2 regions of the Streptomyces sp. NPDC031274 genome follow, and region 2 is predicted to be linked to the other one. Evidence: riboswitches for the same ligand, from Rfam matches in the RefSeq annotation. Region 2 holds a riboswitch; the other holds the start of a gene.
The links. A riboswitch is a leader RNA that binds a small molecule or an ion and turns the genes downstream of it on or off. The one in region 2 is predicted to bind cobalamin.

Region 1: linked by a shared signal. The riboswitch ahead of ACZ5CR_RS05565 (ABC transporter substrate-binding protein) and the one ahead of ACZ5CR_RS20740 (ABC transporter substrate-binding protein) in region 2 are both predicted to bind cobalamin.

What each region holds. Positions count from the first base shown of each region.
Region 1 is NZ_JBVIHP010000002.1:588,428-592,831, reverse strand. It holds gene ACZ5CR_RS05570 (ABC transporter permease) at 1-222, opposite strand, end outside; gene ACZ5CR_RS05565 (ABC transporter substrate-binding protein) at 224-1,786, opposite strand; cobalamin riboswitch at 1,819-2,018, opposite strand; gene tsaD (tRNA (adenosine(37)-N6)-threonylcarbamoyltransferase complex transferase subunit TsaD) at 2,070-3,164, opposite strand; gene ACZ5CR_RS05555 (ABC transporter ATP-binding protein) at 3,200-4,252, opposite strand; gene ACZ5CR_RS05550 (ABC transporter ATP-binding protein) at 4,245-4,404, opposite strand, start outside.
Region 2 is NZ_JBVIHP010000012.1:155,689-160,092, forward strand. It holds gene ACZ5CR_RS20725 (HAD family hydrolase) at 1-476, opposite strand, end outside; gene ACZ5CR_RS20730 (AraC family transcriptional regulator) at 754-1,620, shown strand; gene ACZ5CR_RS20735 (VOC family protein) at 1,626-2,132, shown strand; cobalamin riboswitch at 2,191-2,376, shown strand; gene ACZ5CR_RS20740 (ABC transporter substrate-binding protein) at 2,444-3,493, shown strand; gene ACZ5CR_RS20745 (FecCD family ABC transporter permease) at 3,592-4,404, shown strand, end outside.

The sequences.
Region 1 (4,404 bases), on a different contig from region 2:
GGTGAGCAGCCGCCCGAGCCAGTGCCAGAAGCGGGTCCAGGCCGACTCGTCGAGGCCCAACTGCTGCCGTAGCGCTGCCACTTGTTCGGGGGTGCCGAGTTCACCGCGGAGCACGTCGGCGGTGTCGCCGGGTAGGAGTGATCCGACGGCGAACACAGCCACCAGTACGAACAGGCATTGGACCAGCGCCAGGAGCGAACGCCGGAGAATGTAGGCGCGCACCTCAGCCGATGCGGACCCGGTCGAAGCGGGCCCAGTCGTGAGAGTTCGGCGGTGCCGCACGCAGGCCGCGGACGGAACGGTCGATGGCATCGGTGGCATCCGAGAACGCCCACACCAGCAGTCCGGATTCGTCGCGGGCGATCTTCTGGGCGCGGGCCAGCAGGCTCAGCCGGTCCCGCTCGTCGCGGGTGGTCCGGGCTCGCTCAAGGAGCGCGTCGAACTTCTTCGAGGCGTACTGCGTCTGGTTGCGGGCCGCTCCACCACGCACCCGCTGCTGCAGGAAGTCGGAGACGGGCAGCGTGGAGGTGGTGTTGAAGGCGGCGACGCCCTCCGTCTTGATCTCCGAGAAGTAGGTGCTGGAAGCCCGGGTGTTGGCCGTCAGCTTCAGTCCGACCTCGCGCAGTTGCCGCGCCATCAGATCCGCGGCAGGCTCCCACGCGGCGTCGACGGAACTCGTCTCCACCGTGATGTGCAGACCCTCGGCACCGGCCTCCTTCACCAGTGCGCGCGCCTCGTCGACATCCCGTGCACGCTGCTCGATGCCGTCCGGATAGCCGCGCAGGCCCATCCCGAACAGGTCGTCGCCGATCTCACCGTGCCCGGACAGCGCGATACGCACCAGCGCCGCCCGGTCGATGCCGAGCTGCACGGCCCGTACCAGGCGCGGATCGTTGAACGGCTCACGGCCGGTACGCAGGAGGAGTTGCTGCGCGGTCGCCCGCTCGGCCGTCAGCAACCGGGTCGAGCTCTCCTTCTTGAGCCGTTCCACGGAGGACCCGGCCATGTCGGCGGCGTAGTGCACCTGTCCGGACAGCAGCGCGTTGAGCCGCGCCGACTCGTCGTTCGCCGGGACGATCTCCAGCTCGGCGATGTGCGGAGCACCGTCCCAGTGATCGGCCCAGCGCCGGTAGCGGGCGATGCCGCCGGGAGTGAACGACACATGAGTGAAGGGGCCGGAGCCGACGGGCTTGCGGAAATCCTCCGTCCCGTCGGGGATGATCTCGGTGCCGGGCCCTGCCAGGACGGTGGGGAACTCGAAGTTCGGCGCCTTCAGTTTGATGACCACGGACCGTTCGCCGTCGGCCTTGCTCGCGGCGAAGTCGATCGAGGAGAGCAGTACTTGCGAGGGCGAGCCGGTGTCGGGGTCGGCAGCGCGGCGGTAGCTGTAGAGGACGTCTTTCGCGGTGACGGGCTTCCCGTCGTGGAATTCCGCCGCGCGCAGACGGATGCGCCACCGGGTGCCGGAGGCGTCGCTCTCCCATGACTCCGCGAGCCGCGGCCGGACGGACATGTCGTCCGCGTACGTACCGAGCGTGTCGTAGAGGGCCTTGGCGCGGGCCTGGTCGACGAAGTTCGGGGCGACGTGGGGGTCGAGGGTTTCCTGGGAGCCGCCCGACGTGAAGGCGGCGCGGAACCGGTCGCTCCCTCCCCCGTCCTTCCCGTCCCCGCCACAGCCGGAGAGCAGGCCGGTGGCGGTGAGGGCCAGGGCGCCTCCGGCGGCCAGCACCCCTCTTCTGCCGGGTTCCGGGCGCTGCTTCGGCTCCGTCCGGGCATACGTGATCACAGTCGATCCTCTCCGGGGTGTCCTCGCCCCTGCTATCAGATCGGCGACGGATCAGTCTCCTGACTCCCGGATCGTCGCTCGCCTCCGCCTTCCCGTCCGCGTGCGCGAACAGTGGCGTGCGGGAGGATCGCTCCCCGGTCACAGTGGCGGGACCGCGCCGGATTCACACCGGCTTCCTGGTTCCCGTCGCCTCGTGTGCTCATTGTGGCCTACGAGTTGTCGTCTACGAGGTGACGGGTGCGGGCAGGGCGGTAAGGGTGAGCGGTGAGGGTGAGCGGTGACTTCAAGCAGCCCGCACCGAGGGCCTCGGCAGCGGTGTGAGGGACGCGTGCTCCAGGGGTGCGGACGGGTCGATCGACACGTCGAGCGGGGCGGGTTGGGCGCCGGAGCGGACCAACAGGTCACCGACGGCGGCGATCATGGCTCCGTTGTCGGTGCAGAGCGTCATCGGCGGCACCCGCAGCTCGATGCCCGCGGCCTGGCAGCGCTGCTCGGCCAGGCCCCGCACACGGGAGTTCGCGGCCACCCCGCCGACCACGATCAGTGTCTTCACGTCGTGGTCGCGGCACGCCCGCACGGCCTTGCGGGTGAGGACGTCGGCGACAGCTTCCTGCAAGGCGGCCGCCCCATCGGCGACCGACAGCTCCGCGCCGCGCTGCCGGTGCTGCTCCACCCAGCGTGCGGCGGCCGTCTTCAGTCCGGAGAAGGAGAACGCGTACGGGTCGTCCCCGGCCCGGGTCAGTGGGCGCGGGAAGGTGACCGCCCCAGGGTCGCCGTCACGCGCGGCGCGGTCGATGGCGGGCCCGCCCGGATAGGGCAGCCCGAGGATGCGGGCGACCTTGTCGAAGCATTCGCCGGCCGCGTCGTCGAGCGTGTCGCCCAGGTGCAGGATCGGCTCGCGCACCAGGTCCGGCACCAGGAGCAGGGACGTGTGGCCGCCGGAAACGATCAGGACCACGCACGGCTCGGGCAGCGGCCCGTGCTCGAGGGTGTCGGCGGCGACATGTCCGGCCAGGTGGTGCACTCCGTACAGCGGTACGTCCGCCGCGTAGGCCAGGGACTTCGCACCGGCAAGGCCGACCTGGAGGGCGCCGGAGAGGCCGGGTCCCGTGGTGACGGCGACTGCGTCGATCTGCCCCAGCCGCAGACCGGCGTCCGCCAGGGCCTGTCGCACGACCGGGGTGAAGGCGTGCAGATGGGCGCGGGCGGCGATCTCGGGCACCACGCCGCCGAAGCGAGCGTGTTCGTCCATGCTCGACGCCACCACGTGGGCGAGGAGTTCTCCGCCCCGCACGATGCCCGCGCCGGTTTCGTCGCACGACGACTCGATCCCCAACACCACCGGTTCGCTCACTGCGCCCCTCCTTGTTGCACACATTCTCTACTTGCAATATATGTGCAACAAGAGGGTGCTCATTCCCCCGCGGACTCCGTCACCGGCTCCAAGGGGAAGTGGCACAGAGCCGTATGGGAGTCGGCCGCGCCCGTCGTCCCGCGGACAACGAGCGGCGGCGCCTGGGTGGCGCACAGGTCCTCGGCTCGCCAGCACCGGGTACGGAAGCGGCAGCCTGAGGGGATGTCGAAGGGCGAGGGGATCTCCCCCTGGAGCTGGATCTCCCGGTCACCGGTGGCCCGGGAGGCGTCAAGGACCGGTGCGGCCGACATCAGCGCGGAGGTGTAGGGGTGCTGGGGCCGGTCGAAGACCTCCTCGGTGTTCCCGTGCTCGATGACCTTGCCCAGGTACATCACCGTCACCCGGTCGGCGATGTAGCGCACCACGGACAGGTCGTGGGAGATGAACACGTACGCGACACCGAGGCGTGAGCGGAGTTCCGACAGGACGTTCAGGACCTGCGCCTGCACGGACAGGTCAAGGGCGGAGACGGGCTCGTCACACACGATGACGTCGGGGTCGAGGGCCAGCGCGCGGGCGATGCCGATGCGCTGACGCTGTCCGCCGGAGAACTCGCCCGGATAGCGGCGGGCGTCGCTCTCCCGCAGGCCGACCAGGGCGAGGAGTTCGCGGACGCGTTTCTCCCTGGCCTTCGGGCCCGGTACGACGTCCCGGTGGGTGCGCCAGGGTTCGCCGATCAGGTCGGCCGCCGACATGCGCGCGTTGAGGGAGGCGAAGGGGTCCTGGAAGACCATCTGGACGCGGCGGCGCCAGGCGAGGAGTTCCTTGCCGCGCAGGGCGAACGGGTCGGTGCCGTCGAACCGCACCGTGCCCGCGTCGGGCCGTTCGAGCCCGAGCAGCACCCGGGCCAGGGTGGACTTGCCGCAGCCGGACTCGCCGACGAGCCCGAGGATCTCTCCCCTGCCGAGTTGTACGTCGACGCCGTCGAGGGCGGTCAGTCGGCGACGGCCGCTGCCGAAACTCTTGCTGACGCCACTGACCTCGAACAGCGGCCTGGCTTCGGCTGCCTGCGGTGCGACGGGTGCTGCGGCGGCAGCTCGGGGCTCAGACATCGGCCAGCTCCTCTGAGAAGTGGCAGGCGGTCGTACGGCCCTCACCCGACGGACGCAGCACCGGCCGTTCCCGGACACAGCGTTCGCGTACCAGCGGGCAGCGGTCCTGGAAGACGCATCCGGGCGGCACCGCGCTCAACTCGGGCGGGCTG
Region 2 (4,404 bases):
AAGATCTGCGCGGCCCACGGGTAGGAGACCTGGTCGTCGATCTCGCAGAGCCGGGTGTAGTAGCTGTAGAGGCTCTCCTTGTGCTTCGCCGTGTCCTTGAAGGGGATGATCTTCAGTGACGGGTCCATCGACTTGCGGGTCAGCACCCCCTTCATCTCCAGGAAGGGCAGGAGGGACTCCTCCAGGTCGTTGCGGTACGTCGTGTTGTCCGCGTCGAAGACGGCGTACGCGCCCTTGTGCTCGTTCTTCGCGATGACCTTGCCCAGCTTCTTCGCGACCGGCTTGGGCCAGTGCTTCAGCTCGGCCGTGGCCTTCGAGGTCTTCGCGGCGGTTCTCGCCGAGGCGTCCGCGGCCGTCGCGTCCGTGCTCGGCCAGAGAGCCGTGCCCGCGAGAACGGCCGCGGTGAGCGCGCCCGCCGTGCCGAGTACGGCCAGCTTGCCCTTTGCCTTTACTACTTTTACTGCCTTTGCTGCCATGGTTCTGTGCCCCCTGAGAGCGGTCTGCGCCCCGTCCGGAGCGGCGGGTCATCGTATGGGGTGGGACGGCGGATTCCCATGATCGACATCACCGGACGGAACGGGCATGGGTCGGCCGTGGGCGGGTAGTGGGATGGGACGCCTGCCGGGGTGCTCGGGCTTGCTCAGGTGCGTTCCGGGCTCAGGTGCGCTCCGGTCTGCTCGTGGGCCTGCTCGGGCTTGCTCCGGTCTGCTCGTGGGCCTGCTTCGGAGCGGCGCTCATCGCATACTGGTGGGCATGGAGACCGTCTCCCGCGAGTTCGTGCGGGCCGCTCCGCGGCTCGACGGCATGGTCGTGTCCGCCGTCGGCTACCGCACGGCGGGTGAGCTGCCCGGCCTGCACCGCGGCCTGCCGTCCCCGTATCTGACGCTGATCTTCTCGCTGGACGGTCCCGTCGCCACCGGCCGCAGTCCCGAGCAGGCGGTCGGCCCCGATGCCATCCGCACGGACATCGTCCTGGGCGGCCTGCACCAGTCCCCGGCGTACGTCGTGCGGCCCGAGCACGAGGCGGGCATCCAGCTCGCCGTGCATCCGCTCGCCGCCCGCGCCCTGTTCGGCGTACCGGCCTCGTTGCTGACCGGTGACCTGGTGACGTCCGGCGCGGACGTGATGGGGCGCCGCGCCGTCGACGTACGGGAGCTGCTGTGCGAGCAGGGTGGGTGGGAGGAGCGATTCGCCTCCCTGTCCGGCTACCTGAGGCAGCGCGTGGCCGACGCCGACGCGAACGGAGCCGTACGGCCCGAGGTCGCCGAGGCCTGGGCCTGGCTGGCCCGGCACCGGGGCGTCGGCACCCTGCGCGGCCTCTCCCGGCACGTGGCGCTCAGCGAACGCCGCCTGACCACGCTCTTCCGTGCCGAGACGGGCCTGAGCCCCAAGCAGGCGGGCCGTCTGATGCGCTTCCAGCGCGCCCGCGACGCCGTCGTACGCCCTGTCGCCTCGGGTGGCGCCCCCGACCTGGCCCGCGTCGCCGCCGACTGCGGCTACTACGACCACTCCCATCTGGTACGGGACTTCCGGCAGTACACCGGGGTGAGTCCCAGCGGCTGGCTGGCCGAAGAGTGCCGGAATATCCAAGCCGGGAGCCATGGCGGGGGCGAAGAGTAGGACTCATGGACACCAACGAGAAGCAGCAGTCCCAGTCCCAGCCTCAGTCCAAGCCCCAGTCCCAGGCCCAGCCCCAGTCCCAGCCCCGGTCGACCTCCGCTTCGGCCGGGCGCGCCCCCGATGTCTGGCCGTCGCTCCAGGCCAACGACGCCCCCGCCCTGATCGACTTCCTGGTCGGCACGGTCGGCTTCCTGCGCACCGCCGTCTACGAGGACGGCGACCGCGTGGCCCACGCCGAGCTCGACTGGCCCGAGGGCGGCGCCGTCATGCTCGGCTCGTACGACGAGAAGTCGCAGGACTGGTGCCTGAAGCCGGGCACCTTCGGCGCGTACGTCGTCACCGATCACGTGGACGACCTCTACCAGCGGCTCAGCGCCGCCGGAGTCGAGATCATCCGTGAGATCGAGGACCAGCCGTACGGCAGCCGGGAGTTCGCGATCGCCGACCCCGAGGGCAACAAGTGGTCCTTCGGCACCTACCGCGGCGCACCGAGGCCCGACCAGGCGTCCTGACCGGGCTTCCTGCTCAGGCGTCCTGACCAGGCATTCTGAGGGGTGCCCTGACCTCGCGTGATAGCTTGCGGACGCCAGTCGACCCACACCAGGGCCAGGGAATCCGGTGCGAATCCGGAACTGACGCGCAGCGGTGAGGGGGTACGGGCGGGGCCACGGCCACTGGGCGTCCACGGACGCCTGGGAAGGCGCCCCGTCCGGCCGATCCCCGAGTCCGAAGACCTGCTGGCCGCCTTCGCCCGCGCACCGAGCGGCGGAGGTGACGAAGCAGGCCAGGCTCCGCGTATGAGCCGTGAGACTCAAGGGATCGTGTGTCCTCCACAGCCCGTCGTGTACGTATACCCGTCTTCCTCAGTTTCTTCAGTGCGGCTCTGGTCGTCACGCTGACCTCCTGCGGCGGCTCGCCTGCCTCCTCCACCACGGACAAGAAGGCCGACGGCTATCCACTGACCCTGACCTCCTGCGGCAAGAAGGCGGAGATCAAGGCGCCGCCGCAGCGGGCGGTCTCCCTCGACCAGGGCTCCACCGAGATCCTGCTCTCCCTCGGACTCGCGGACCGCATGGTCGGCACCGGGACCTGGACGGACCCGGTGCTCAAGGGACTGGAGAAGGACAACGCCAAGGTGCCCCGGATCGCCGACAGCTACCCCTCCTTCGAGAAGGTCCTCGCCAAGGAACCGGACTTCGTCACCGCGTCCTTCCTGGCGACGGTCAGCAAGGGCGGCGTCGCGGACCGCGCCAAGTTCGCCGAACTCGGCGTACCCGCCTACGTCTCACCGTCCGACTGCGCGGGCAAGGACAACAGCGGCGACGGTGACGGCAAGCGGGTCAAGACGCTGACCATGGACACGGTGTACGGCGAGGTGCGGGACCTGGCCAAGGCCTTCGGGGTCGAGAAGCGCGGCGAACGCCTGATCACGGAGCTCAAGGGCCGGGTGGCGAAGGCAACGAAGGAGATCGACGCGTCCGACACGACCCTCCTCTACTGGTTCGCCAACTCCGACGCCCCCTACATCGCGGGCTGCTGCGGAGCGCCGGGCATCATCACCCGCGAGCTCGGCACGGAGAACGTCTTCGACGACACCCGCGAGGAGTGGCCCCAGATCAACTGGGAGACGGTGGCGGACCGCGACCCGGACGTCCTGGTCATCGGCGACCTCACCCGCAAGTCGCAGACGGCTGAGAGCGCGAAGAAGAAGATCGAGTTCCTGGAGTCCAACCCGGTCACCAAGAACCTGACCGCGGTGAAGAAGAAGCGGTACGTGCTGCTGAGCGGCCAGGCCATGAACCCGTCGATCCGTACGGTGGACGGCGTTGAGCAAGTCGCCGACGCGTTGCGCGAGTTCGGGCTCGACAAGTGAGGGGTGGCGCCGGTGTCGGCGCCGGTGCCCGTGCCCGTGTCGGTCTCGGTGTCGGCGCCGGTTCCCGTGTCGGCGTCGCGGGCGGTGTACGCCGCGCCCTGCTCTGGACGACGGGACTCGCCGCCCTCGCCCTCTCCGTGGCGGTGGCCGTCACGATCGGCCCCGCCGACATCTCCGTACTGGACGTGTGGTCGGCGGTGGCCGCCCACCTCGGCTGGGGCGAGGCGACGCTGACGCCGATCCGGGACGGCATCGTCTGGAACCTGCGCATGCCGCGCACGCTCCTCGCGGCGGTCTGCGGCGCGGGCCTCGCGGTGTGCGGAACGGTCCTCCAGTCCCTCCTGCGCAATCCGCTGGCCGACCCCTTCGTGCTCGGTGTCTCCTCGGGCGCTTCCACGGGGGCGGTCGCGATCGTCGTCCTGGGGGTCGGCGGGGGAGTGGTGTCGATCTCGGCGGGGGCCTTCGTGGGGGCCCTCTGCTCGTTCGCCCTCGTCCTGCTGCTCAGCCACACCCTGGGCGGGAGCACCGACAGGGTGGTGCTTTCCGGGGTGGCGGCGATGCAGCTCTTCTCCGCGCTCACTTCCTTCGTGATCCTGACGGCGGGCAACGCGGAGACGACGCGGGGTGTCCTGTTCTGGCTGCTCGGCTCGTTGAGCGGGGTGGGCTGGACGGATGTCTGGCTGTGCGGGGCGGTGCTCGTCGTCGCCCTCGTGATCTGCCTGGCGCATGCCCGCACCCTGGACGCGTTCGTGTTCGGCCAGGACGCGGCGGCGACGCTGGGAGTCCACGTGGCCCGTACCCGCCTCCTGCTGCTCTCCACCACGGCCCTGCTCACGGCGGCGCTGGTCAGCAGCGCGGGCGCCATCGGCTTCGTCGGCCTGGTCCTGCCGCACGCGGCCCGCGCCCTGGTC